DNA from 2 places in the Anaerorhabdus sp. genome. Region 2 is predicted to be linked to the other one. Evidence: a T-box and tRNA genes for the amino acid it is inferred to sense, from the RefSeq annotation. Region 2 holds a T-box; the other holds one or more tRNA genes.
What was found. The T-box of region 2 lies ahead of serS (serine--tRNA ligase). A T-box ahead of a tRNA ligase gene usually reads a tRNA of that ligase, here a tRNA-Ser.
Positions count from the first base shown of each region.

Region 1 (15,876 bases), on a different contig from region 2:
TACCCAAAATTGAAATATAAATCATCGATGTATTTTTGCCACTGAGTTGTGACGGTGGAATAAATGAAATCATAAATACTATGATTGAAAATATTAAGCCTGATACACCAAACAAATATTGAACTATTTTATGCTTTGATATTTTGAATGCTCGTGGTAAATCATTATGTTTGGAAACCATAACTAGATAAGCTACAAAGAAAATGATATATGCCAATGCATAAATAATAACTGTAAGTGCCATTCCTGCGAAGAAAGATAAATTATTATTTCCATTTCCTCCAAATGTTAATATTGCTGCCCATGCAGTTACAATCACTCCTTGAAGAATTAAGAAATTTGTTGGCACACCTTCTTTGTTCGTTTTGGATAATTGTTTTGGTAATAGTCCTGCTTTTCCTGCAACTTGCATACCCCATGATGGTCCAACAATCCATGCTGATGTTTCCGCAAGAACTCCACCTGCAATAAGTATGGCGACAACTCTTACTATCCATTCTAAATTATTACCGAAATGTGCCAGTAAACCTTTAAATCCTTGTAGTACACCTGTTGATAATCCTAACTTTTCAACTGGTACAACCGAACCTATTGATATGCCTCCCATTGTATTTAAAATGATTGCTAAAATTACAAGTGTAATTACAGCTATTGGATAATCACGTTTCACATTTACCATTTCATTCGCATGACTGGCAGAAGCTTCAATACCAGCATATGCAAGTATAAATGAAACAAAAACAACCAAAGTATCAATCTTTGAAAAATCTGGTATTAGTGTTTTTATATCAAAGGTAAGTAAACTTTTGCCACCTGTTAAAAAATATGCAATTGTCAAAATGAATAAAATAGATGCTGGAACTAGAATCCCAATAATAAATCCATAGCGTGAAATTTTCGCCGCTAACTTTGTTCCCTTAAATTGCGAAAATGTTAATAGCCAAAAGATGATTAATACGCCAAAGAAACGAACCATTGGATTACTATTTAAAGGTTCAAAATTAAATACATAAGATAATGCACTCAGAATAAAATAAATCATTGTTACAAATCCTACAGTTCCTTGAAACCATTGAAAGAAAATATTGGCAAATCCCCATTTTTCATTAAGAAGATTACCTGACCAAGCATATACGCCACCAGTATCCCAGCCTTTTACAGTAGCCATTTCGGCAGCACATAAGGCAACAGGAAGAAACCAAAAAATTCCACCAATAATTAGGTAGAATACGAGCGAAAAACCAGATGATGCAAAACTTGGATATTCATAAACAGTCATAACCATTGTAGCTGTCAACGCAAAAAAACCAAATAATGTTAAATGTTTTGTATTCTTATTAGACATAAACTAGACCCCTTTGTAGTTTAACTACAAGTTTATCGTAGCACTCCTATTTGTGATTCTCAATGAATGTGATTATGAAAATACCTACGATAATCGTAGGTATTTATTTCATTGAATAAACTAAGTTTTCACTTATTTTCATATTGAATTCTTTTGCCTTTATTCCATTTATTTTTATATGATTTATATCGAAACATTGCATAAATACGGATAAAATTACATAATTGGCGATAAATAAAGGGCTCAAAAAGCGACAAAAATGTTAACTTAACAATCAAACCGAAAGAAGTTTTATTCTCTAATGAATATTGTTCTAGTGTTATTGCTGAAATGGTTACCAAAAAACTATATATAATTACTGCAAACAACAAGAATAAATATATCTCCATGTTAAACAATCCTAAAACAATCGCAATGAGAATCACAAAATATCCAAATATCTCAATAACTGCTGAAAGCATTTCAAAAAAAGTATAATAGGTAATTCCAACTAATCCCACACGATGATATTTAAAATTAAAAATTGATTTACGATGAAAATAAATACTTTGCATTAAACCCACATGCCATCGTATTCTTTGATTTTTAAAATCTTTAAATTTATTGGGTACTTGGGTAAAACAATAAGCATCAACTTGATTTTGAATACGATATTCTCGGTTATTCTCAATTTGATATAAATTTAATCGAACCACAAGCTCCATATCTTCGCCAACCGTATCAGTTCTATATCCACCCACTTCAATGACTTTATCTTTTCTAAAAAGACCAAAAGCACCAGAAATTATTAAATTACTTTTATATTGATTCCATGCAATACGCGAAATCATAAATACTCGCATATATTCAATTATTTGATAAATGACAAAAAATCCTTTTGGCATTCTTTGCTGAACAACTTCACCATTATCTATCGTAAGATTATTCGATATTTTAATATTACCCCCAACAGCTATTGTCCGTTTATCCATCAATATTGGAAATACAAGATGATGGATAGCATCTGGCTTTATAATACAATCAGCATCCATTGCAATAAATAATGGATATTTACTAATATTTATCCCTGTATTCAAAGCGTCAGATTTACCGCCATTCTCTTTGTCCACGACAAGTAAATGGTGATTATTGATATATCCTTCATAAATTTTCTTAATAGGTTGAGTTTTTATAGATTCTTTAAAAAGGAGTTTTTTAGGCTGTAGTTTAAAATAATCAATGATAACTTGAAGTGTACCATCTATCGAACCGTCATTAACAACTATTACTTCATATTCCTCATAATCAAGTTTCATAAGAGAGAGAATGCTTTCCACAATAACTTGTTCCTCATTATAAGCTGGAACTAATATTGATACTGGAATATATCTTTCTGGCATTCCATCAAAATAAGTACCTAATTCTTTTTCTTCGCGTTTATGTCTCGATAAATAAATAGCAGCAGTAACAATAGAAATACAGAAAAAAGTAAGAATAATTAATGTGTAAATAACAATTACATCATTGAATAGTAAAACAAACTCGCTAATATTCATGGCATTATCCCCACTCTCTCAGTTATAACAACCTTGTTTTCACTCTTTTGAAATACAGAATCGAGTGTTGATCCAAATTGTTTATCCAAATAGAACTGAAGTTTATTTTTATATTCACTTTCTTTTTCGGTTAATTCATTTTTCAAATTTAAATTTTCAAGTTCGTTTTTAGCAAATGCATAGTACTTAGAATCTTTTAATTCAGCGAAAAAAAGTAACGCTATAATTTTATGATTAATATTACCATGTAATAAAGCATCTTCTTGCCAATCAATCACATTTTCTTCACAACTATAAAGTAATCCAACATACATTTCTTCGCTTGAAATCTCACGTGTATCAATGATTTTGTCAAAAATTGGTTTAAATAATTCCACTTCACCCATTCGTGCATAACCCAACATTACATAATATCCTAACAATATATTTTTACTTTTAAATACTATCGTTTCATATTTTTTAAAGACAGGTATGGAACGTTTATCACGAAGAATACCTAAAATTGATAAAGTATTATATACCCCTAAATATTTTTGATAACGTACAACGATTTCATATATTTCTAATTCATGAACAAATTCTAGTAATCGTTTTCTTTGTATAAAAAAGTTTGTATTAGAAAAATTTGTATATTTTCTAATTCTACTAGTTAATCGCTTTAAAAACATACTCGCAAAAAATCGATTATTCATCGCTAATCTTCTACATTGAGAAATGTCTTGAACATCAACCAATTTATTTTCTATGATATTATCTAACATCTTCTCAATTTTCAAACCATATTCTTTGTGCATTAATCTCTCTTTTTTTTCTTCTTTTTTAATCTTATGTGTTTCAAAAATTGTATAGAATTGTATACAAGCAATAATATACAGATAAAATAAAAGTAAGATTACAAATAGTTTAACTAATATTGGCAAGTTAAACAAAAATAGTGCAACTTTAGTCATTGTTCCAAGCATCCTTTACTATTGTATATGATTGTTTAAGTCGTTCTTGATAATCTATTCGATCCCAATAATTCAATGGAACATCGATATAGTCTATTTCTTTACCATTACAAGTAACGCCCAAAGTTATCTTATTAATTTGCTTAGTTTTCATTTCTACTCCATCAATATGTTCAATGTACGGATTATAGAAATCATCTAAAATAAGTCCTTGACTAGGATTACTAAAATTCAATAACTCCCATGCAATTCTTATTGTAAGAGTATCATCAATAACATAAAAATCATTTTCTGGTTTATAATCCTTACTTGTTCTATCAATGGTACCATATGTTAATTTCCCTGTGGTGTAATAACTAGGCTCTATTTCTTTTTTAGTTACTGGAATTCTTATCCTACTTCTAAGACGAAGTCTTATTGGATTCAATTCTGCGCTTGTTAAAACAGTATTTTGTTTGATTGATAAATTAATATTTAGTTGTCTTCCAAACAAATAATTAAAATTATCATAATAAGGGTCTACAAATAACTCACTATTATTTTCTCCGTTAATATTCAAATAAAAATCCATGAATGATTTAAGTTTTCTATTGTCTAAGTGATCAAATCCTGAAGAATCAGTTGTATCAAAAAACAACTCGAAATGATCTTCATTTAAATTCAAATTCTTTTTACTTAAACTTATTGTTAAATATTCTGCATCACTTTTAACCTTTATTGTTAAATTGTTATTTTCTAGCGAAGATGATTTCAACATTTTTTCAGCTGAATCAAAGGCGAGTAATCCAAAACTAGTTTCTGAAGTTTGTACATCATGCCACACTGATCTGCCACTTGCAGAAGTCAATTCCATCGTATTCCATGTACGCTTGAACCATTCATCTTGCCATGAGAAAATGATTGAACCACACATACCTGCATCTTTAATATCCTGTGTCATCGCGAGTATTGCATTGCCTTGTGCTTGTTCAGACATGCCACCTTGATTAAAGCCTCTTGTACTATCAATATGTGTAACTCCTCTTGAAGTTGGAACTCCATATTCGGCAATGAGTACAGGAATTGAGTGATGTTGTTTCAATCGTTTTAGATAGTCTTGATATGGATTTGTAGGTGCTGATGTTAAGAATTTACTTTGATCTTCAAAATTTAAGAAATCTGGATAATATGGATAAACATGATATGATGCTACCATTCCGCTAATAAAATTGTCTTTATGCAAAATATGTTCCACATCAAACCCTTGCATTTTATTCATATCTTCAGGTTCATTTGGATGATCTAGTGGATCACTCGTCGGCCAGTTTGCAAATCCTATTATTGTTTGTTTTTGATAATTTTCTGTTTCATATTTAATTGCGTAATCACCATGCTTTGCCAAAAAAACTTCAAATGGAGTTGCATTTTTTGTATATAAATAATCTCCATTAAAACTAGTTTGGCTGGTATTATTTCGATTTGTTGTTTCAATTGTTTCACCATCAAATTCAATACCTAATAAAAGCATAATTGTGTATTTGCTAACATCACTTGTATAATTCCCATGTGCATGCCCAACGACTTTCTTTATGTCTACATTTCCATGAATTGCATTAATAATATTTTCTATCTCTGTCTTAAAATCAGAATTTATTTTTTCATTATAAACATCTTTGTATTGATTAATATAATCTTCATTCATATATGCTTCTTGAATGAGATAAAGGGGCTCTGATACCATGTTAAATTCATACAAAGCATCATAAAAAGCAGGAGATTGAAGTGTATAAACTCGTACATAATCTGCACCCATTTCCTTTATTTTTTCAAACCATTGAATATATTCAGCTTTTGTAATTGAAACTTCTCCAGGAAAAGCATTAGGTTTTCCTAAACCAATATTTACTCCCTTAATAAATATTTCCTTCAGTTGTTTATTACCATCTACTTGATATACTTTATCTCCTTTAACAACTGCAGTCGTACTAATATTATCACCATTAACTTTATCCACAAGAAAATTTCTATTTACATAATGATTTAAGTAGATAAATCCTCCAGTAACTATTATTCCAAAAATAAGTATACAAATCGTTATATATCGTTTCATAATCTACCCCGCACAGCGAAAAATGAACATGACTTTTGTCATGTTCATTATAGCTCTTTTATGATAAAAAGTAACATATACTCTCTCATTTTAATACATTATATTATTTGCCGATTATGAATATACCGGCACAATGACTAATTCTCAAAAAACTAATATTTTTAACTCTTGATGCTAACGTTTCCAATACTGGATAGATTTCATCATAATCCCAATATTCAGCATTCTCTATTTTACATTGTTCACATTCATCAACTCTTTCAAATGCTACATCTCCAATATAAATCGAGCCATTTTCATTTAGATGATTTTGCAGTTCATTAATAAAGATTACCTTTTGATCATCATCTAGATGATGAATTGCATAGGTACAAACAATCGCATCAAACTTTTCCTTTGCCAATTGCTCTGGATACCCTTGAGAAAAATCATGCTCAACTAAAAAAGCATTGGGCATTTTTTCTTTAACAACTGTAAGCATATTTCTTGAAAAATCGATACCTGTTATTTCATATCCATCATAATAGAGGCGCTTTGCAAGTACCCCTGTTCCTATGCCAATATCTAATACTTTCTTGCCTTGTCCACATCTTATTTTGGAATAAATCATCCCTAATAAATCACGATATCCAGCGAATGGATACTTATCATTCTCCTCGAGAAGATTAACAGACTTATCGTAGTTCTTTGACCATAAATCAAAACCTTTGTTATCTAACATTAAATTCTCCTATCTGTTATGTATACCTTCTTTTTCAATTCTAATGTCAAATAATTTTTTCATATAAATTCCCCCTAACTGTTTTTCTCTACTACTTCGTTTCCTACAACTTCAACATTTCTACGATTGAGTAAGAAATAGATGAACTCTCTAAATAGAGTATAAACAACTGCCGTTAGAGGAACTCCAAGTAATACTCCAATTATACCAAACAACCCTCCACATAGAAAGACTGATGTTAAGACTAAGACACCTGGTAAGCCAACCGAATTTCCTACGACTCTTGGATATAATAAGCTGCTTTCAAGTTGTTGAATCACTTGGTAAACAATGACAAAGAGAACAGCTTGAAGAGGATTAATCGCAAGTATTAAGAGAAAACCAAAGATACATACAAATGTAGCTCCAAGCACTGGAATAATACTCAATACACAGACCATACTACCAATTAATAAGGCATATGGAAATCTTAATAATGATAATACAATTACAAAAATAATACCTTCTAATAAGCATTCTATCAATTGTCCACGAATATACATGGAAAATGTATGATTACTTTTTTGACTGATTTCTAATATTTTATTTGATACTTTAACTGGGAATATTGCTGCGACAATCTTTTTCGCTTGTAGAATGAATTTTTCTTTATCGATTAAGAAGTAAAAACATATCATAAATCCCATAAATACATTCAAGAATACCATTGAAATACTCATAGCATTTTTATAGAGATCTGGTAATACCTTTGTAAGATAATTTGTTATTTGTGGCAATATTGTATTCCATGATTCTGATTGCGTAAAATTAACAACATAATTCAATTTCAAAGTATCAAAGAATTGATTCAGTAAATCTTGAATTGATTTTAAATAACTTGGTAATTGCTTCGCAAACATTTGAATACTTTGTATTAATTGTGGAAAAATTGCAATTGTTAAAAAATAGAAAATGATAATCGCAATTAAAATTGTAATAAAAATCGCTATTGGTCGACATGCTTTCATCATTCTTTTTGTTTTCGGAAGATGTTTTTTTAAGAAGTTTTCAACATGACTCGAGAAAAGATTGATGACAAATGCAAATCCTAATCCAAAGAGTAACGGTGTTAATAACCCCGATATTTTTATAAATATCGCAATAAAGATATCAATTTTCATTAAGATTAAAATCAGTAATGCACAAAACACTGCATAGAATAGCCATTGTTTTATTTTTTTTAAGTTTTCGATAAACATAGGTAACCTCCAATAAAATTATTATAGAGCAATTTAATAACTCTTGATAAATTACACTCTATGAAATAAATAAGGAATTACATATTATGCAATTCCTTATTTACTATTTCTTTAATTTCATCAACTGTAAGTACCTTGCCATAAGAAACAACTTTACCTTTAAGTACCAATGCTGGTGTTGTCATAACACCATAACTTGCGATTTCTGCAAAATCAGTAACATGAGTTACTTCAATATCTACGCCCAACTCTTCAATAGCTTTTTTAGTTGCCTCTTCTAAAGCAACACACTTCGTGCAACCAGATCCTAAAACTTTTATGCCTTGATCGGATGTACATGAACATACTGAATCCAATTTCTTTGAATCTAGATTTTTGCAACAACAAGGTTGCTCTTTTGTTTTAAATAGCTTCATATTAACCTCCTCGTTAAATAATTAAAAAGCCATGTAATATATTAAATATATATCCAACTATGATAATACCTACTATACAAATAGTTATAAATACAACTAGCAATTTTGGTTTCATTGCTTTTTTCAGCATAATCATTGAAGGCAAACTTAATGTAGTTACTGCCATCATGAACGCAAGTACTGTTCCAAGCAAAGCTCCTTTTGTAAGCAATGCTTCTGCGACAGGAATTGTACCAAAAATATCAGCATACATAGGCACACCCAATATAGTTGCAAGAATTACACCAAATGGATTATTACTACCTAACACTGTTTCAATCCAAGACTCAGGAATCCAGTTATGAATAATTGCCCCAATTCCTACGCCAATTAAGATATAAGGAAATACTTTTTTGAAAGTTGAAGAAACTTGTTCTTGCGCATATTCTATTCTTTCCTTAACAGAAAGAGTTGATTCTTCTATGTCTATGTGTTTAGCATTCATAATGAAACCTTCAATGTATTTTTCCATATGCATTCTTTCAATAAGTGCACCACCCACAATGGCAATTATCAATCCCAAAATTACATACATTACCGCAACTTTTGTACCAAAAATACTCATAAGCAACACTAAGCTACCTAAATCTACCATGGGTGAAGAAATTAGAAAGGAAAATGTAACACCAATTGGTAATCCTGCACTTGTGAACCCAATGAACAATGGAATTGAAGAACATGAACAAAATGGAGTAACTGTTCCTAGTAATGCTGCTGCAATATTCGCTCCTAATCCATGAAATCGCCCTAATATTTTTTTACTTCTTTCTGGTGGAAAATAACTTTGTATATATGAAATGATAAAAATCAACAAACATAATAATAGAGTAATTTTTAAAACATCATAGATAAAAAATTGTAGACTTCCCCCTACTCTTGTTGAAGCATCAACACCCATGTTTGTAAGCAAAAATGCAACAAGGTCATTTAACCAATTCATTCCTAATATCTGATTCTGTATAAAATACCATATTTCAGCCATAATAACTCCTTCACATCAATTTTTTTTGATTTGAAACCTCTAAATAATAGTCATCATTGATGACTATTTAACTGTCGTAATATTCTTTAAAGTTTGAATCGCTAATGTTGCGCCATCCTCATTAATACGATAATGAATCCATTTTCCTTCTTGTCTACCAGTTACTATACCTGAATCACACAATATTCGCATATGGTATGACAGTGCTGATTGTGCTATTCCTGTATCCTCAATCAATTCACATGCACATTTCTCACCATTTTGTAATAATTCCAATATTCTCAACCGTTTTTCATCACAAACAGCTTTGAAAATTATTGCGTTGCGTTCATATTTCATGATAACCTCACATCAAAATAATTTGATATGAATATCATAAACTACTTTTTTTTACGCGTCAATAAAAAATAAGAGTTGGATCTCAACTCTTATTTTGAAGCAAATTTTACATTCTTTATTATTTACAAAATGCTATAACTGGAACATAGCGTTCATCTTCAGTTAATCCACCATGATAACCTTTAAAAACAGAATCATTGTCACGGTAAATTAAATTCGTTTTGTCAATTGCACAGGCAACAAAATCTCCAATAATATTTTCGAATTCTGGATGTGGTGTACCAACACCAAATAGATTCTTCTCTATAACTTCATCCTTAGATAACAATAAAAATTTGTCACTTAATACCTTATTAAATTCTTCTTTAAATGAAGCCTTAAATTCATCTTTTATAAATAAACTTGCACAACGAAGTTCCAAGCCTGGCATTTTTCTAAACATTTGTGTAAGTTGAGGATAATCATGAATATTCACACTATCTACATCAACATGTCCATGATCTGCAATAATTATTAAACCAACATGACTATCTAGCATCATTGTTAAATCATGTAATGTTTGATTTACTTTGTATAATTCATCTAAAGATTCTTTACTCGCAACTCCCGTTTCATGCATAGTACCATCGTAAACATCCCAATATACATAAGCATACTTATATCCCACTTTAAGGTATTCATTTGCCTCATTGCATAACGAAACAAAATCTTCATTTCTTCCATGAATCCATGCTGGAAAAACTTCAACTGCTGTCTCATTTTTAAGACTTATATCGTTTGTAATTAAATCCATTGGATAAATTTTTTCTTTTTGTTCTGGTGAATAATGATATTCATTATAGTAACCAGCATCTCTATACATTGTATAGTTATCATCAACATCTGGTAAAATTTGTTGCCACCCCATCCAGCCAGATTCCATTGGAAACTTTCCAGTACGGACAGCAGTTGTTGATGGAACTGTAGATGTAGGATACACAGTTTCAACTTTATGATGACAGTATTTTCGTAAAAACATATCCTCTGATAAATACTTTTCTAATTGGTTATATCCCATTCCATCTACTAAAACCACTAGTAGTTGTTCAATTTCATTACTTTTAATCCACTCATCTAGTTTTGTATCTGATTCATGATATAGTTTACAGTTTAAAAAGCGACGAAAACTATTCGATACTTGTGCTAAACTGTTCTTGTTTGTAGGCATTGATATTTTCATAAATAATCCTCTCATATTTCTAATTATTCTATCACAACACTTAAATAACACAAGAAATATTGATTTTTGACAATCAATAGGTTATTATATTAAAGCATATGCCCGAGTGGTGAAATTGGTAGACGCAACGGACTCAAAATCCGTCGGTAGCGATACCGTACCGGTTCGATTCCGGTCTCGGGCACCAAGCAAAAAATAACGTATATACCTAGGTATATATGTTTTTCTATTACTTATTTAGCTAACTTCCTTTTTTCAAACAAATTTACTATTTTTTCTGCAACATATGTTGATAAAATACCAACTAACGCACCCACAAGAACATCACTTGGATGATGAACATTCAAGTATACTCTAGAAAACGCAATTAATATTGCTAGAAGATAGCTAATAAAACGTAATGATTTGTTGACTAATGACAATGAACTTGCGACTGCAAAAGATGTAGCACTATGACTAGAAGGGAATGAATAAGATGTTGGTTCACTAATTAGTGAAGGAAGCTGTGAATTTTCTACAAAAGGTCGTGGACGCTTTACAATATTTTTTAAAATAAGTTGATTTACTAAGAAAGAAATACATAATGACAATGCTAATATTTTTGCATTGCGTTCCTGTTTCTTAAAAATAAAATAAATAACAAAAAGTATTGCCCACAACAACATCCAATCACCTATCCATGTAATAAACTTCATGAATGAGTCCATAAATTCTGAACGCATATGTTCTTGTATCCACATCATAATTTGTATGTCAATTTGAGTAATCAATTTAATTTTCCTCTTTTTTTATATTAATTCTAATAATCATAATTTAACGTATAGCACCATTCTTAAAGTTATCATACCATGTAGCTGTTACATCATCATCCACTTTTAAAAGTTTAAATATTTCATAAGCAAATTGTACAGCAGCTGTTTCATTTGCAGTAATAATTCCTTGATCAACCACTACTTGGGCAGAAATATAGAGTGACTCTCCACTATATCCTTTTTGACTTTGAAATAATTCTAAGCTATCTCCAGTATGTTTAACATTATTTAAAAAACCTTGTCTGCATAAAAATGTTGTTGCCCCACATATAGCAGCAACTGGAATATTATTATCCACAACACTTCTAATGAATTTCGCAATATCATCGTAGTCCTGTTCATCCCATGAAAGACCACCTGTTAAAATAACAATTGCAACATCTGAAAAATCATTATAATCAGCAATATTATAATCAATGGCTGCCGCTATATTACCCATTGATACTTTTGGATTTTGATCAACTGCAATTGTTTTAACTGAATACTCTAAATAAGAGTTAGCAACAGCACACACATAACTTGCTTCCCAATCACACCATTTATCAGTAAGTACTAATAATATTTCTTTTTTATCACTCATTCTATTCTCCTTATATAATTTTATTCATCTTATAAGTTTTTAATTGAAATTACAAATGAATCGCTTTTAATAATCATATCACACTATAAAATAACAAAACATAAAATAATAAAACCCTTCAAAATAAAGGGTTGATTACTATTGGCGAAGAGCATGGGATTCGAACCCATGGTAGCTTGCACTACGCCACCTTTCCAAGATGGTGCCTTCAACCGCTCGGCCAGCTCTTCAGTTCAGTCGCCTTTCATTATACAAAAAAAGAGGTACTCTGTGAAGAGTTACCTCTTCTTACTTAAATAAAATTCTTCAATTGCTTCTATCAAGTATTCTGGTTGCATTGTTGTTACAGGATGTTTTAGGATAGCTAAATCAGCAGCTTTGCCATGTAGCCATACTGCCATGACTACAGAAGTAATTATATCCTTCTTTTGGCTTATAAATCCCGTAATTAATCCCATCAATAAATCGCCACTACCCGCACGAGCTAGAGATGCATTTCCTGTTTGATTAATATAATATTCACCAAATGGTGAAACAACTAATGTACATGGTCCTTTTAACACTAAAATAACATGATACTCTTTCGCAAATTCTTGTGCAATTTTTATTTTATCTGCTTTTATAACCTCAATCGGTAGTCTGATTAAATCCGCAAATTCTTTCAAGTGTGGTGTCAATACTACAGGTGTTTGAATTAATTTTAGAATATATAAATTTCCGATGAGAAGTCGTATTGCTTCAGCATCCAAAACAACAGGTGTACAAGATTGTTGAAGAACCAATTCTTGTATTTTTCTTTTTGTCTCTAAATAAGTTGCACCACTTCCAAAGCCAATTGCATTTACTTCAGGTATTAAGGGACGAATCACTGAAGTAACTGTATCATTTGTAAAAGGATGGAAAACTGGAGTAATTTCTCTTGTAGCTAGAACTGGATAAATTACTTCCTCACAAGCAACATGAAGATATGTAGATCCACTTGCTTTTGAACCTAATATATTTAAAGCTAAAGCGCCTATCATTCCCGTGCATCCACCAATTAATAGTGCTTTACCTAATTGTCCTTTATAGCCATCTTCTCTAACCTTAGGTAATCCTTCAATGAATTTATCTTCATCCATTTCAATACAATCAGATTTCTTAGGTGAAGGTATTCTTAAAGGAATACAGAGTACTTGTTCAAACAAAAAATGATCTTTTCTTAAACAATGAATTGGTTTTAAGTATCCAAGTGCAAATGTTATTGTAGATTTAATGGCATCTCTGTCATATTTTCCACTATCTGCTTCAGCTCCACTATTAATATCAATAGAATATACTATACTTTTTGATTCATTTATCCATTTCATTATTGGACGAATTTTATCTTGTATAGATCCTTTGAACCCAAATCCATAAATTGCATCTAGTATGATATCAAAAGATTTCTCCTGTGCTTTACTAAAAGTAATAATGTTCTTTTTATTCAACAAATCTCTATTTTTTTGTGATTCACTTGTTTTTTGTTTAGATTCAATAGGAAATACAAATACATTATATCCTTCACCTAGTAAAATCCGGGCACAGGCAAATCCATCGCCACCATTGTTGCCTTGACCACACACGATACAAATACTAGTATTAATATCATGCCTTTTCTTTATCTCGATAGCAAGTTTAAAAGCAACTTCTTCCATCAGATCTTCACTTGAAAAAGTTGATTTTTCTTCACATTTTTTCATTGTTTCTGTCGTCACTATCATATTTTTCTCCATTTTCATTTTATCATGAACATGTTTCATTGACTATGATTTTATAAGATGTAACGATTGCACTAAACCTTTTATTTCATTATAATTATCTCATTGAGAAAGTAGGTAAACTTATGAATAAACCAATTTTGATTTATGATTACGATGGAACGTTAACCACAAATTCTGTTCCTCGTGTTAATCTCATGGATGAATTAGGATGTACACCTGAACATTATCAACAAAAAATGAAAGAATGGATTCATGAAAATCCTAAAAGTGATGTTTTTGATGCTTACTATATAACTTTCTTAAATGTTCTTAAAGAAAAGGGATATCCTTTAACAGACGAAACTTTTGCGAAAGCCACAAATATATCTGATTATAACCCTGGTATCTTTGATTATTTTGAAGACTTTAAAGATTCTGCTGATCATTATTTAGTTAGTTCTGGTTTTAAGATTCCCCTTATGCATACCCCTATTGCGAAATACTTCAAAGAAATCTATGGTACAACCTTTGCCTATGACAAAGATGGTAATGCTTATGGAATTGATTATGCAATGAATGACCGCAAGAAAGTTGATAAGATAAAAGAAATATGTCAAGCCCACGGCAACCTTGATTACGACTGTACAAATATGGTTTATTTAGGTGATGGTCTTACAGATGTATATGCCATGGAATTTATGAAAACTCATGGTGGTACTGCTGTATTCGTTCATCAACCCCATGAAACATTCGATAATTTCAATAAACTTCATGAACAAGGGGTTGTTGATATTGTTCGTGTCGCTGACTATAGTCGCAATAGTGAATTGTATAATCTTTTAAAGGGTATTATCGATGGAAAATAAAATAAAAGTTGCCTTTGTGTGCGTTCATAATTCTTGTCGTTCACAAATTGCGGAAGCTCTTTGTAAAAAACTGGCTGCTGATATGTTTGATTGTTACAGTGCTGGAACCGTCGTTGTTGATAAGATCAATCCAGATGCCGTACGCCTTCTAAAACAAATACACAATATTGACATGGAAGAAACACAGTTCAGTAAACTGATTACTGATTTACCTCCTATTGATATTCTAATCACCATGGGTTGTAATGTTGAATGCCCTGCCGTTTCACATACTTACCATGAAGACTGGGGATTAGAAGACCCTAGTGGTAAATGTGATGAAGAATTTTTAAAGACAATTTATAAGATTGAAAGAAATATTCTTCAATTGAAACGTACAGTACAAAATAACAATTCATAAAATCATTAGAGCAGCAGATGAGTACAGTAATTCATTCATCTACTGCTTTTTATTATGCTAAAAATAATTTTAATACTTCGCTAGTTCTTTTCTATCAAGGATTAGTCTCTTTTTTTGTTAGTCTCATAAAAAAACCTCGTATTTAGACTTACGTCCTTATATTGAGGTTAATAATAAACAACTTATAAAATACTTTAAATTATTCCTTAGGTAAATAATCACCAACATCTGCACATGAGAATGCTTCATCTGTTTTATGTTTAAGTGAGTCTTTAGTAACGATAAATTTAAATGGTTGATCATGATCTAAGTAATAAATACCTGTTTCATCGGGTATAAATAATGATATTGTATCACCTTCTAAAGTGTAAGTACCCGTTACATCTAACATACCTGAACATACATTAACATTGGACGCAAATGTTCCATCTTCTTTGAAAGAAATTGTCGTTGGATATGTTTCAGCTTTTTCAATAAATGTTCCAACTACATACGTATCTGTCAAAACAATACCTGTTTGATTCTCTGTTTTATCTGTTGCTTCTGGGGTTGGTGTGGTTTCTGGTTTTTTAGTTGCTTCTGGGGTAGAAGTTGCAATTGGAGTTGGTGTAGGCGTATTCTTCG
Region 1 covers NZ_JAVXGL010000035.1:1,976-17,851, reverse strand. Annotated here, with positions in the region: gene RSB60_RS06580 (amino acid permease) at 1-1,345, opposite strand, end outside; gene RSB60_RS06575 (glycosyltransferase family 2 protein) at 1,474-2,880, opposite strand; gene RSB60_RS06570 (hypothetical protein) at 2,877-3,830, opposite strand; gene RSB60_RS06565 (hypothetical protein) at 3,823-5,919, opposite strand; gene RSB60_RS06560 (class I SAM-dependent methyltransferase) at 6,023-6,640, opposite strand; gene RSB60_RS06555 (AI-2E family transporter) at 6,715-7,878, opposite strand; gene RSB60_RS06550 (thioredoxin family protein) at 7,956-8,294, opposite strand; gene RSB60_RS06545 (permease) at 8,308-9,315, opposite strand; gene RSB60_RS06540 (ArsR/SmtB family transcription factor) at 9,379-9,654, opposite strand; gene RSB60_RS06535 (alkaline phosphatase family protein) at 9,773-10,873, opposite strand; tRNA gene RSB60_RS06530 (tRNA-Leu) at 10,974-11,060, shown strand; gene RSB60_RS06525 (phosphatase PAP2 family protein) at 11,107-11,643, opposite strand; gene RSB60_RS06520 (type 1 glutamine amidotransferase family protein) at 11,687-12,265, opposite strand; tRNA gene RSB60_RS06515 (tRNA-Ser) at 12,408-12,495, opposite strand; gene RSB60_RS06510 (NAD(P)H-hydrate dehydratase) at 12,544-14,007, opposite strand; gene RSB60_RS06505 (HAD family hydrolase) at 14,130-14,852, shown strand; gene RSB60_RS06500 (arsenate reductase ArsC) at 14,842-15,252, shown strand; gene RSB60_RS06495 (hypothetical protein) at 15,452-15,876, opposite strand, start outside.
Region 1: it has a tRNA-Ser gene. The T-box ahead of serS (serine--tRNA ligase) is inferred to sense a tRNA for this amino acid. The anticodon was not compared.

Region 2 (15,876 bases):
TTTAGAGTCCTCTTTATAGCCAATCACAAATTCTTCTCCATCCCCTACACAATCCAACATAATCACAAGTCGTTGATCAATTGTCGTTGGTAATGCTTCCCTCAGCATATAATCACCTGCATGGTTGGTACAACCATTATCAGTTAACACAAACGCTACTTTTTCTCTATCCTCATCACTTAATTCTGAAGCAAGCATTAAGGCTACCAAAACACTTGATGTATTGCGATTAAAGTTCACTTTATTTGCGATACCTTTTGTTAATAAGAATGAAACTATCATCACTACAATTAGCGTAACTGATACACACAATGAATAAATAAAATTAGTTGAAAAATCAATTTTCGGCACATATGAAATTACTAACCACAATGCTAAAACACCGCCTATAATACTTGGTGCATAGATTGGAAAGAATGAAGATGCAAATGTTGCAGGACCATCAAATGGATAATATTTCATTGGATTCCCGAAGTTATGTTGTGGTGTATCATAGTTAACTACAATTATTTTTTTTGATTTCCCAACATCCCCAACATGTAAGTTAACTGCATAACTTCCCTTCTTTTTTGAAGCTGCCCCTTGAACACGATATCCACATGTTTGAAAGTCTTTTCCTATCTCATTGATAAAAGTATTCTTTTGTTTGCGTGTAAATCTTTTGGAAAGTCCAATGCCATATTTTAGGATAAGATCTTCTAAAACAAATTTCATTTTTTCCCTCCCCATGGCCACTTAAATGCTGTATTCTTCATCTCACTATTTTTTTTACGATTAGCTTCTTTTTCAGGAATTATCGTATTTAATTCACGTACGATAGAAACAGCTCTAAAACTTTCGACTTGTTTGTAGATGTCACCTTCTAAGCGGAAAATCAAACAATCTCCCCCTTGTTGTCCTTGGCGTACAACCCATTCAACAATATTTTTGTATTCAATTTTTTCACACATTTCTTTATTTTTTTCAGAATAGATTAATAAATAATCATCATAGAATTCAAGCTGTTTTCTATTTGGAACCTTCCATAAAACAAGTAGTGCAAACGGTAAAATTATGTAACCTAGTATCGCAATCTTCTGAGATATTATTAGCAATAACGAAATAGTTATACAACTATATATCGCAAAATATGGTTTTGTCATAATTGTTTTCTTTGGTTTTTCTTTTTGATTTACATTTTGTATTTGAATTGTTTCTATGCTTTTATTTTCCATATACTTTCCTCTTCTTGAATATCCAAAATATTATAGATTGTATTTGATTCAATTAAATTTGTGTTATAATGATTCCAACTTTAAGAAGGAGTAACCCATATGTTCATTATTCTATTCGCTTCAATTATTGGTTTAGTAATGCTAGGTGTTAAAATTAAAGACTATCGTGATAATAAGTCAAATCTTCAAACTGCATTAGGTGGTAAGAAAGTTGAACACTATTCTTTCTATACAACTTTCATCATTTTATACTCACTATTCGTCATCATTGGTTTTGCTTCAGCCGTCTTTGGACTATTTGTTAAAGATGATACTACTACAGCGATGGGTATTGTTATTGCTTTATTATTTCTTGGAGAACTCATTAATGCTCCACTTAAGTATAGCTTGTACTATAATGACTCCATGTTTATCGCAAAAGGAAAACCAATTCGATATAAGAGTATTCAGTCCTTTGAGAAAATTAAAAATATTCCCTTTGCTTATATAAAAGTTGTAACTACAAACGGTGAAAAATATCCAGTATCACCAAAGTCCTATCAAATCATCTTAAAAAATTACGAACAAATTAGAAAGAAATAATAAAACAAATACCACCGAAACTCGGTGGTATTTTTCTTAGAGTTTCGAGATTAATTCTATAAAGTTTTGGGGCTCATCACTTGGAACCATTTGCGCGGTAAAAGTTAATCCCTTATTACTTAAATCTCTAAATGTTTCAATATCTTCTTTAGTTACGCAGACTGTATGATATACACGCGTAGAACCAACTTTATTTGACATATTACCTACTGTAATATTTTTAATTGGCCCACCTTTTTCAATCAATTTCTTAAGTGTTGCTGTTCCACGTAAAACTACAAAGATTCTTTCACCTTCATATGCTGTTGGATCATTCAATCTCTCTACTGCACGGTCAACTGAAAGAATTGATAACTTAACCGTTGTTGGGCATGCCATTTTTAAAGCCATTTTTTGAATTTCATCTTGTGAAGCAATATCATCGATTACCATCAAGCGTGTTACATTCAAAGTATTTGTCCAAAATGCTGCAACTTGTCCATGAATAAGACGTTCGTCAATACGAACATTAACAATATTTACCATAATTCTCCTCCTAGAGTTGATATCCTATCTTTAGTTTTATAGTATTACAACCGCTTTCAAAACTCAAGGTTTTTTGTACAATAAATTGAATATTCAATTTATTTTTAAAAAATCTATGCTATGATGTTGCTAAATAGAGGAGGAAAGTTATGAAAGGAATTTTATGTGTTAGCCATGGATTTTATGCTGAAGCTTTTAAAGAATCATTAAAAATGATTGCCGGAAATGTAACTAATTTACATGCATTATGTTTAGAACCAACGGATGGTCCAGAACAATTTAAAGACAAATTAGTTGCAATTCAACCTACCCTTGATGCATACGATAAAGTTTGGGTTTTTGCTGATTTATTTGGAGGATCACCTTGTAATACTACATTTCAGCACTACGTAAGTAATCCAAATATAGAGTTTGTTGCCGGTATGAATTTCCCTATGGTTTTATCAGCGTTATTATCTGAAGAAATATCATTGGATTCTTGTATCGAACAAGGAAAAGATGCAATTGTAAATGTTCGTACATTTATGCAAGCAATGATGGCAAATGATGAGGACGAATAATTCGTGATTATTCAAAAACAATGGAATAACTTAGAAAAACACGCCAAAAAATGTATTGAACAAGAAATTGTACCTGGTATGAGTATTGCTCTTTTAACTCGTCATGAGAAAAGAGTTCTCCATCTTGGCTATCGTCAACTTGTACCTACTCAGATTGAGAACGATGAGCAAACAATTTGGGATTTAGCTTCTTTAACAAAAGTTGTAGCTACAACAACATGTATTTTAAAATGCATTGAACAAGGAAAATTCAATCTCAAAACGAAAGTTTGTGAAATTATCCCTGCTTTTGTAAATAGTGAGATTTCTATTTTTCATTGTTTAACTCATACTTCTGGATTACCTAGTGATATCCCAAATTACAAGGTTATGACAAAGAATAGAATGTTGAAATTCATCCATTCTGCTCAACCAATTTGCACTCCTGGAACAGAAGTTATTTATTCAGATATTAACTTTATTTTACTTGGTCAAGTGATTGATGTTTGTACTGGAAGTTTTAAAAACTTCGCAAAGCGTGAATTATTTGATCCACTTGCAATGAAGTCAACTTGTTTTAATCCAAAAGCTGATTCTATCGATACTTTTGCAAGTTATGAAAATAATATTGAGCGTGGTGGAGTTATTCGTGGTGTTGTCCACGATGGAAAAGCTTTTAAACTTGGTGGAATTTCTGGTCATGCCGGTTTATTTTCTACTATCAATGATCTTTCTAACTTTGTAACCATGCTTTTAAATGATGGTATTTATAACGACACTCGTATACTAAGTCCATCATCAATTGATCTTCTTAAAAAGTGTAAGACTGTAAACCTTAATGAGAAAAGAACTCTTGGATGGGTAATCTCGGATCAAAATTATGATATGGGTGATTATTATAGTGATTGTGCTTTATTTCATACAGGATTTTCTGGAGGTAGTATCTACGTAGATTTTGATCGCTCTCTCGGTTTATTGTGTATGACAAATCGCATTCATCCAAGTCGTGAAAATACAAAGATATTTCAAGAAAGAAATAATATTCATAACTTAGCAATTCAATGTGTTTTAGAAAATGAATTCTAGAAAGAGGGAAATATGAATCCTGTTTATAATCGTGTTAGAGAATTAATTACCTATGTTGAAGAATCACAACAAGACCAAATTGAGCTTGCCGCAATTGCTTGTGCGAATGCTATTGAAAATGGTGGAATGCTTCAGGCTTTTGGTTCTGGTCATTCAGAAGCTGGTGCTATGGAAGTAGCTCATCGCGCAGGTGGTTTTATTCCTACAAAAAAAATTATGGAACCCGCACGAGGATCATATGAAAGTATTGAAGGTGTTGGATCTAGTTTCATGAAAAAAGTTGATGTTCGTAATCATGATGTTGTCTTTATTATTTCTAATTCTGGTAGAAATCCCCTTCCCATCGAGGTTGCTATTGGTGCTAAACAAAAAGGTGCCATCACAATCGCTATTACTGCATTAGAAGCATCAAGAAAAATGACATCTAAACATTCATGCGGAAAAAATTTATATCAACTTTCTGATATTGTTATCGATAATTGTGTTCCTGAAGGAGACTGCGGATGCACAGTTGAAGGATATGATTCACCAATATGTGGTATGTCGATGATTACTACATCTGTAATCATTCAAGCTATTACCTATCGTACTACTGAGATTCTAATTCAACGAGGTATCACACCACCGATTTACAAATCACAAAATATTGATGGTGGACGTGAATTCAATGAACAACTTGAAGAAAAATACTTTGATCGTTTATATCACATTTAAAAAGAAGTTATGATTATAACTTCTTTTTCATTCTCATTAATTAGATTCAATATAATTAAATTCAGTGATTGATTCATCATCAAAGTCATAGTTTCCTTGTTCATAGCGCTTAGCGTAGTAAACCAAAATAATTGGAAACAATGAGCAAAAAATAACTGATACAGGTAGATATAATTCATTCGGTAAAATCATGGAACACATAACAATGCAAAACATCCCAAAACATCTTCCCGCAGATAAATAAATTTCTTTCGCAATAACACGACCAACTATATTTTCTTTCTTCTCATATTTTTGAATATTATTCATCATAATAACTTGATAAGGATTCGCATACATTGGTGTTGCAATTGCATTCACAATTCCATAATAAATGGCACCAAACATCGTTGGAAAAATAACTAAAATAATCGTACTTGAAGCTATCAAATATGCTCCAATTTTATAAAACAAATATATATTACCCTTATTCATTTTCTTTGCCAAAATATAGTATGCACCTATTGAAGCTATTGCAAAAACTGTAAGTAATTGACTATATAAACTTCCTTTACCACCGGTTGCATTATAAACCAACAATCCAGTCAACGTAAGAATTAATGAATCTCTCATTCCATATAAAAAAGTTGAAGTCATACAATAGCGCCATCGTTTATCTTTTCTAATTCTCATATTTTTCAGAATAGAAAAACTTTTTGTTGAATGATTTGCCTTAACTTTAAATGCTGCAAAACTCATGAATCCATAAACAACAATTACAATCTTAAATATATTTATATACCCTTCAATATCATTTGGAGCTAAATCAATAAGAACTGTTGCGAATAAGGGTGCGATTAAATTCGCAATGTTATTAAAAATTCCAAGATTACTAATATATCTTGCCCGTGTGTTTTCAGTTGAAACAATTTGATTCAAACTATTTACACTTAACCAAAATAATCCTTCTCCTGAACCAACTAGTGCTGCAACAACATAGACTAAATTTGGATTTGTTTCAAATGATGTATTCGCTGCTAAAACATAAATCAATGAAATCATTGTAATGATTAATCCCATGATTAGTGTTTGACTAAATCCTTTACGCTGTGCCCATTTCCCTCCAATAGAAAAGAAGACCGGAAATAGTCCAATACGAATCATACAATAAATTGTCATCACAACAAGCGACCCTGTGTAAGCATATAAATATACATTTACAAATACGGCTGACATCGTATTTCCTAGTGTCCACAAACCACTAATCAAACATATTAATTTTTCATTCTTTGTCATATCTTTTCCTTTTGAACTGCAGTTCACCTTCAATATGAATTTCTCATTCACTTACTTTTTTTGAAAATGTCTTAGTGCTTCATCAACTGATTGAACTATCATTGCTGCTTCCTTCTTTACATGATCCATTGCATGATTCATACAGTAACTTTGGTTAATACATTGAAACATGCTCACATCATTTTCAGTATCTCCTACAACTGCTACTTGTTCTCTATTTAGTTGATACGTTTCTATTAATTCTAATACACCTTTTCCTTTATTGCATCCTTTATAAGTCATATCAATAATATCCGTATCAGATAAAACGATTTCTAAACTTTCATTAAATTGATTCATTAAAATTTCTTTGATTTCTAGTGCTTTGTTCTCTGCAACAAAAAACATAACTTTTGTAATTTCTAAATCAAAAGTTTCATCATAGACTATTCCATTTTTTACTATAAATTCAGTATTAATTCTTCCTGAAGAATTAAACGGAAACTTATTTGTTGGGATATAAAAAAATTCATTTCTTGTATTTAATGTTATTGTAACATCTAAGTTCTTTTCTAATGTAAATTTTATAATCTTTTTTACTAACTCATGCGGAATGCTATGTACTTTCATTTTTCCAGCTATCATTGTACAAGCACCATTGTTTCCTATATAGTCGACTTTAATTTTTAATATTTCTTCAAGTTCATTTTTATAGTCAATTCCTCTTGCCGTTGCTACAGCAAAACTATTTCCATCGCGTACAAAATCTTGGATAGCTTTTATATTTTTTATTGATATATTTTTCGAATCATTTTTTTCTGACTTCAACAATGTTCCATCTAAATCTGAGATAAATAATTTTTTTGACATTCAATTGCACCCCGTACATAACCTTTAGAATTTTCTAATCTTTTTTCAGCTGTCTTAACATCACAATTTAAAAGAACCATAACAATTGCTACTTTTACTCTTCCTTCAGATTCAATTCTAACTTGTGTAGCTACTTCTTTACTACAATTTGTTGCTTCCATAATTATTCTTTCTGCACGGTTTACAAGTTTTTCATTTGTTTGTTTAACATCAACCATTAAGTTTTGATATACTTTACCACACAATACCATCGTTGCTGTTGATATCATATTACAAATCATTTTTTGTGATGTTCCTGATTTCAGTCTTGTAGAACCTGTTAAAGCTTCCGGACCATTATCAACTTCAATTGCTATATCTGCGTATGAACTGATCACAGCTCCTTTGTTACACGAAACTGTTGCAGTTGTACAATTCAATTGGCGAGCATATTTTAACGCACCTATTATGTATGGCGTTCTTCCACTAGCTGCTAATCCAATTACAATATCTTTACTATTACAATTTATTTTCTTTAAATCTTCAACGCCTAGTTCCTCTTTATCTTCTGCACCTTCTACAGCTTTTATAAATGCATTATCTCCACCTGCAATTAGACCAATTACAAGATCAGGTTCAACACCAAATGTCGGTGGACATTCTACTGAATCTAACAAACCTAAACGGCCACTTGTTCCAGCACCCATATAAACAATCCTTCCACCCTCTTGTATTGCGTTTGCACATTTTTCTATAAGTTTTGCAATCGTTGGTAATTCTTTTTCAACTGCATAGGCAACTTTCTTATCTTCATCATTCATTTTTTGAATTATTTCTAGGGCTGACAACTCATCTAAATCATATGTGTTTTGATTTCTTGTTTCTGTACCAAGTTTTGATAAGTCCATATTCTTCTCCTTTTTTCGACATTATATCACAGCAATATACAATATAATATATTTTCGTGTATTTTTTTATTTTTTATATTATAATTTAATGAGAGGAGAATACTTATGAAATACAGTACAACAACAATTTCCATAACACCCACGTTTAAAATTAAGCAAGCTGGATTTATACAACAGACCGAAGAAATTTCTCGTGTTCATGATGATTTAAATGCACGTATCGTTAGTTTTCAACAATCTGATCTTACTGTATATTTAATTTCTTGTGACAATCTAGGATTCCCTATTACCGTTCAAACCGAGATTAAGCAGCGATGTGAAACAGCTCTTAATAAAAAATGTGAAGTCATATTATCCTGCACGCATACCCATTTTGGTGCAGACCCTAAAAATGAGAATTATCAAAATTTCTGTATAGATAAAATTACAGAAGCTTGTGTTAATCTCGTTTATACTGACGGCGATTTAGAATACAGTTATCTTTATGAATCGTATGATGAAGTGGGGTTAAGTAGAATATCTAATCATAAAGCAAATGTTTTATTACAAATTCTATCAATTTTCGATAACAAGAAAAGAGTTATTAATTTCATTACATATAATTGTCACCCTACAATAATGAATGGGGATACTCCTTTCTTTTCAGCTGAATATCCAGGATATATTATCAAAAAATTAACTACTTCTAACCCAAATGAATTTTTTACATTCATGCAAGGTGCCGATGGAGATATCAGTACTCGCTTCACAAGAAAATCGCAAGATTACGATGGAGTTATTCACTTAGGTAACTTATTGATCAATAAGATTCATAATTCACTCTGTAATGAATATACGTTACTTCCATTTACTTCCTTCTGCTTTTCTTCTATTTGTGTTCCACTAACACATTCTTTAGCTCCACTTGATTTAAGTGTAATGCCATCTAACCTATCTCCCCGTGAACTAGAAACGATTGAGGTTGGGATCAAAGTCCGTAATCATTTACTTGAAAACCTTGATACCTTGGATAAAGAGGTAATAGTTTCTTGTCTGAAGATTGGAAATATACATTTTATTTTTGAACCAAATGAGTTATTTAGTTTCTATATCAATGCAATTGATTTGGAAAATTCTATTTTAGTTTGTTACTCAAATGGATATTCTCCTTATGTTACTGGATTTGATGATAATTTCATTACATATGAAAAATTCACTGATACCCTTTCGCTTGAATCCAAGTATAATTTATATAATACAGTGCACGCACTTTCTAAGTCATAAAATCAATTATTCTAGCTATATCCTTTTAACTACTAAAAAGAAAATGAAATTCATTTTCTTTTTTTACTCATAAACTTGAATTTTTTTCAATTATTCATTTAAAATAATATTTATAATTGTTTCACGTGAAACAATTGATTATTCTAACTATATCCTTTTTCTATAATTAACCACATAAGCTTTAAATTAGCAAACATATCACCTTCAATAGTACTTATTAAATTATCTTTAAGATTAACAAAAAAAGAAGTAGTTATCTACTTCTTGATTATTTCTTTACCACCCATATACATTCTTAATGCTTCCGGGATATTTACACTACCATCTGCATTCAAATTATTTTCTAAGAAAGCAATTAGCATACGAGGCGGAGCAACTACCGTATTATTTAATGTATGTGCGAAGTATTTGCCGTTTTCTCCATTAACACGGATACCTAAACGTCTTGCTTGTGCATCACCTAGATTAGAACAACTTCCTACTTCAAAGTATTTCTTTTGGCGTGGTGACCATGCTTCAACGTCACAACTCTTTACTTTAAGATCCGCTAAATCACCAGAACAACATTCTAATGTTCTCACTGGTATATCCAATGATCTAAAGAACTCTACAGAGTATTTCCACATCTTGTCATACCACTCCATACTTTCCTCTGGTTTACACACAACAATCATTTCTTGTTTTTCAAATTGATGAATTCGATATACTCCTCTTTCCTCAATACCATGTGCTCCTACTTCCTTTCTAAAACAAGGAGAATAGCTAGTCATTGTATAAGGGAGATTCTTTTCTTCTAAGATATTATCAATAAACTTACCAATCATAGAGTGTTCAGATGTTCCAATAAGATATAAGTCTTCTCCTTCTATCTTATACATCATATTTTCCATTTCCGCAAAGCTCATTACCCCTGTAACTACATCACTACGAATCATAAAAGGTGGAATACAGTAAGTAAAACCTTTATCTATCATAAAATCCCTTGCGTAAGAAAGGATTGCAGAATGTAATCTTGCGATATCCCCTATTAAATAATAGAAACCATTGCCACTTGTCTTTCTAGCACTATCCAAGTCAATACCAGCTAGGTTTTCCATGATATCTGTATGATATGGAATTATGAAATCAGGAACGATAGGTTCTCCAAATTTCTCTACTTCAACATTTTCTGAATCATCTTTCCCTACTGGAACACTTGGATCAATGATATTAGGAATAGAAAGCATATTTGTTTTGATTTTAGCTTCTAATTCAATCTCTTTATCTTCTAACGCTTTAATTTCATCACCAATATGTGCAATAGTTTCTTTTGTTTCTTGTGCCTTATCTTTAAGTCCTTGTTGCATCAATGCTCCAATTTCTTTTGACTTTGCATTTCTAAGTGCTCTTAATTCATCTGCTTTCGTCTTTGTTTCTCTGAATTGTTTATCCATTTCAATTACTTCATCAACAAGATGTAGTTTAGCTTCTTGAAACTTCTTTTTCATGTTTTCTTTAACTAACTCTGCATTTTCTCGTATTAATTTAATATCTAACATTTCTTTCTCCTCCTAGAAAATAAAAAAAGTCCCAGTAAAGGGACGATAGTTCGTGTTGCCACCCTCATTGCAAATTGTTTCACGTGAAACAATTTGCCACTCAATACAGATAACGGTGTCCCGGAAAGCTTTACTTTCACTCCAAGGTAGATTTCAAATAGTCATGCGATAGTTCACACCAAACACTATCTCTCTGATATCACAACTGATTTTACTTGTCCTTTTCAACGATTTGTATATTCATTTAAACACCGCTTTCTTTGTTTGTCAAGGTTTGATTAACAATGGTATAATTTACGTAGTAAAGAGGTATAATTATGAAAAAATGTTTAACTTTATTCTTATTAATTTGTACATTAACAGGCTGTTCTCCTAAATCTGAAGAGCCTAAAGAATTAACTTTTGAAGAGAAAGTTCTACTTCTAATACAAGAATGTATAGATGATTATAATACCAGCATAGCTGCAGACTCAATCATTCATCAAATCGATACTCCTCCACTCCCTATCTCAATTGGAACTATTCCTCAAATTGAAAAATTAAGTGAATTGAAACCAGTGGAAGATGATCACAGCAATGCAGAATTTATTGGCGCATTAAAAATAAATGAATATCAAATGGTTTTCCATCTATATAGTACATGCGATAGCTTTTGGCAATGTGGTGAAGCATCATTTCAAATTGATACTACAACAATTAGACCAGATAGTCCTACATTCACCTCAACAAAAGCCATCTTAGATGAATTACTTGCGGTTGATCGTGAAGCCTTTGGTTATCTATATGGTATCGGAGTAGATTTAGCTCCAGAGGAAAGTACAGCTCATCCAGGATATTATGAAGTTCTCAATACTGTAAATATCGAAAATCCTACATCTATCGATCAAATAAAAGAATATGTAGAAACAGTTTTTGATAAAGATTTTATTTCGCAATTCTATCCAGAAGTTTTTGAATCTGAATCTCCAATTTATATTGAAGATAATGGAAAATTATATTCAATAGAAAATGCACCTAGTATTACTGATGAACAATATTACAACACCTCTCTCATTATCAATACACAAGAAACCGAAGATAAAATTTTAGTTGATATTGTTACCTCTTATGGAGACATCATTGACCCTGAATTAAAACGTATAGAAATATCAAAAACTGAAAATGGATATCGCTTAGCTGGTCTATATTAATCTTGAATTATTTTCAAGTAAATTCTTAAAAATTTCCCCTCTCTGATGTAATTTTCATAGGTTACTACCCATGAAAATTAATTAAAATCAAATGAGAGGGCTTTTTATTTTGTCAAAACAAGAAAAAATAGCGATTATTCCTCGCTATTTTGACTGTTTTCATCATTATTTTCTAATGGTTTAGAATCCGTATTTTCTTCACTATTTTCGATATCTTCATCATCTTCTGATTTTTCAACGATTGCGATTGTCGAAACCTTACTTGACTCACTTGTAGAAATTAATCTAACACCTTGAGCACTTCTTCCATAAGTTGAAACTTGCTCAAGTCTAATTCTAATGACTACACCATCATCTGTCATGATCATACAATCTTCATCACCATTTACAGCTTTGAGTGAAACAAGAGCTCCATTCTTTTCTGTAATCTTTAATGTCATTACACCTTTAGCTCCACGATTCGTCATTCGATAATCATCAAGTAAAGATTTCTTGCCATAACCTTTTTCAGAAATTACTAAGATATAATTTCCTTCGTGATTTGTAGACATACCAATAACTTTTGAACCATCTGTATTAAACCCTCTTACACCTGAAGCAGTACGACCCATTACACGAATATCAGATTCTTTGAAACGGATTGCCTTACCATTACTTCCAGCAATAATAATTTCATCTTCACCAGTTGTAGGTTTAACTCCAATTAATTCATCATTCTCTTTTAATGTAATTGCAATCTTACCTGTTTGACGAATATTTTCAAATTCATCTACGGATACACGTTTAACAATTCCATTTTGAGTAACAAAGAATAAATATTTATTAACATTGTCTTCGCGTTTAATCGCAACTAATGCTTTTACTTTTTCGTCTTTATCTAAACTCAATAAATTAACAACAGGAATACCTTTTGCAGTTCTTGATGCAGCAGGAACATTATATCCTTTCATACGATATACTTTTCCCTTATTCGTAAATGCCATCAAGAAATCATGTGTAGATAATGATAAGAATTGATCAATAATATCATCTTCATTAACTGCCATTCCTTTAACACCTTTACCGCCGCGATTTTGAACGCGATAAGTATCTGCAGGAATACGTTTAATATATCCGTTGATAGTCATCGTTACTACGATATCTTCAACAGGAATCAAATCTTCATCTTCCATATCAATATCGCCTTCAATAATTTCTGAACGACGTTTATCACCATATTTTTCTTTGATTTCAGTTAATTCTTCTTTGATGATTTGTACAACTCTTGAATGGTTCGCTAAGATATCTTTGCAATCTTCAATGAATATCATTAATTCATTATATTCACCTTCAATTTTTTCTCTTTCCAAACCAGTCAGTCTTCTGAATTGCATATCCAAAATTGCTTTAGCTTGAATTTCAGATAAACCAAAATTTTCCATTAATCTTGGCATAGCTTCAGTAGCATCTTTTGAATTTCTAATCGTACTAATAATTTCATCAATATGATCTAATGCTATTTTTAAACCTTCTAAAATATGAGCACGATCTTCTGCTTTCTTCAATTCAAATTTAGTACGACGAACCGTTACTTCAATTTGATGTTCAATATAATACTTTAATATATCACGAATCCCTAATTGCTTAGGTTCATTATTTACAAGGACAATATTATTTACACCAAACGAAGATTGTAATGCAGTCATTCTAAATAATTGATTTAAAATTACATCCGCTTGAACATCTTTTCTTAACTCAATAACAATACGTATACCTTCACGATTTGATTCATCACGTAAATCTGTAATGCCATCAATCAATTTTTCTCTTACCAATGATGCAATCTTTTCAACTAAGTTTGCCTTGTTTACCATGTAAGGAATTTCTTTAACGACAATTCTTGGCTTACCATTTGAAAGTTCATCAACCACAGTTTTTGAACGCATGATAATGCTTCCACGTCCTGTTTCATAAGATTGTTTAATTCCAGATCTACCCAATATATATGCACCTGTTGGAAAGTCAGGACCCGTGATATAATTTTCCATTAATTCTTGAACTGTAATTTCAGGATTTTCCATTACTGCAATTGCAGCATCGATAGTTTCCACTAAATTATGAGGAGCCATATTTGTAGCCATCCCTACAGCAATACCTGTTGTCCCATTTACCAATAAATTAGGAAAACGACTTGGTAACACTTCTGGTTCTCTTTCCTCACCATCATAGTTATCAACCCAATTGACTGTTTCTTTTTGAATATCTTTCATCAGCTCCGTAGAAATTTTAGACATACGTGCTTCTGTATAACGCATTGCTGCAGCTCCATCACCATCAATAGAACCAAAGTTTCCATGTCCATCAACTAATGGATAACGAAAACTAAATTCTTGTGCCATACGAACCATTGTTTCATAAACTGCAGTATCACCATGAGGATGATACTTACCAATTACTTCACCAACAATACGTGCTGATTTTTTGTGTGGTCTATCTGGTGTCATACCTAAATCATTCATCGCATATAAAATACGACGATGTACTGGCTTCATTCCATCACGTACATCTGGTAGTGCACGCGCCACAATAACTGACATTGAATAATCTAAGAAAGAGTTTCTCATTTCATGTGATACGTCAGTAGTTTTTATCTTCCCGTGGTTAAACGAATCGGGATTGTACTTGTTGTCATCCATTTCCATGATTAATCTCCTATATATCTAAGTTCTTAACGAACTGTGCATTCTCTACAATAAAGTTTTTACGTGGTTCTACTTCATCACCCATTAGCATACTAAATACCGCATCTGCATCAATAGCATCTTCAATTTCAACTTTAATCAAAGTACGAACTTCTGGATCCATTGTTGTCTCCCAAAGTTGTTCGGGATTCATTTCCCCTAACCCTTTGTATCGTTGAATCGATAAACGATCACCTAGCTCACGTTTGATTGCTTCTAATTCATCATCAGAATATGCATATCGTACTGCATTTCCTTTTTGAGCTTTATAAAGTGGTGGTTGTGCAATATAAATATAACCTTGTTCAATAACTGGTTTTAAATAGCGATAGAAGAACGTCAATAATAATGTACGAATATGTGCACCATCGACATCGGCATCGGTCATAATTACAATTTTATGATACCGTAATTTACTTGTATCAACCTCATCACTAACACCACATCCAAAGGCAGTAATCATTGAACGAATTTCAGCATTTTCAAAGATACGATGTAATCGTGCTTTTTCAACATTCAATATTTTACCTCTTAATGGAAGTATCGCTTGGAATTTGCTATCTCTTCCTTGCTTAGCACTACCACCGGCTGAATCTCCTTCGACGATATATATTTCTGAAATACTTGCATCTTTGCTTGAACAATCCGCAAGCTTACCAGGTAAACTTGAAATTTCCAAAGCACCTTTTCGACGAGTTAACTCACGTGCTCTTTTAGCTGCAAGACGTGCTTTAGAAGCTACTGTTGCCTTATCTAAAACTGCTTTCGCTTCGCCTGGATTTTCCATTAAGAAACGCTGTAAACTGTTACCAAATATGTTAGAAACAATTTTACGAACTTCACTATTTCCTAATTTTGTTTTTGTTTGTCCTTCATACTGAGGATCTGGATGCTTTACAGAAATAACTGCCGTCAATCCTTCACGAACATCATCCCCTTGTAAAGTATCTTCATCTTTCTTTATAATTCCTGCTTCTTTACCATAAGCATTAATAACACGATTAAGAGCTAGCTTAAATCCTTCTTCATGTGTACCACCCTCATTGGTATTAATGTTATTACAGAAAGTATAAATATTAGGAACATATCCATCATTGTATTGCATTGCAATTTCAACTTGGATTCCTTCTTCTTCGCCTTCACAATAAATAATATCATCATGAACAGGCGTTTTATTTTTGTTTAAATATTCAACGTATTCTTTTAATCCGCCTTCATAATAGAAAGTTTCTGTTACTTTCGCAGGATCTTCTATTCTTTCATCGGTAAATACAATTCTTATTCCTTTATTTAGAAAAGCAATTTGACGTAAACGATCACGCAATACGTTATGATCATAAGATACTGTCTCTTGGAAAATAAGTGGATCCGCTTTAAATCGAACTGTTGAGCCATGTTTATCATCACAAGGACCAATAATTTTTAAAGGTGTTACAGGATTTCCGCCATTTTCAAATCGTACATAATATTCTTGGCCACCATTATAAACAATTA
Region 2 covers NZ_JAVXGL010000012.1:19,492-35,367, forward strand. Annotated here, with positions in the region: gene RSB60_RS03040 (hypothetical protein) at 1-714, opposite strand, end outside; gene RSB60_RS03045 (hypothetical protein) at 711-1,214, opposite strand; gene RSB60_RS03050 (hypothetical protein) at 1,314-1,796, shown strand; gene RSB60_RS03055 (PTS system mannose/fructose/N-acetylgalactosamine-transporter subunit IIB) at 1,833-2,321, opposite strand; gene RSB60_RS03060 (PTS sugar transporter subunit IIA) at 2,471-2,881, shown strand; gene RSB60_RS03065 (serine hydrolase domain-containing protein) at 2,885-3,946, shown strand; gene RSB60_RS03070 (SIS domain-containing protein) at 3,959-4,660, shown strand; gene RSB60_RS03075 (MFS transporter) at 4,697-5,935, opposite strand; gene RSB60_RS03080 (HAD-IIB family hydrolase) at 5,987-6,784, opposite strand; gene murQ (N-acetylmuramic acid 6-phosphate etherase) at 6,754-7,671, opposite strand; gene RSB60_RS03090 (hypothetical protein) at 7,777-8,934, shown strand; gene serS (serine--tRNA ligase) at 9,192-10,472, opposite strand; T-box leader at 10,508-10,709, opposite strand; gene RSB60_RS03100 (hypothetical protein) at 10,790-11,662, shown strand; gene gyrA (DNA gyrase subunit A) at 11,797-14,343, opposite strand; gene gyrB (DNA topoisomerase (ATP-hydrolyzing) subunit B) at 14,354-15,876, opposite strand, start outside.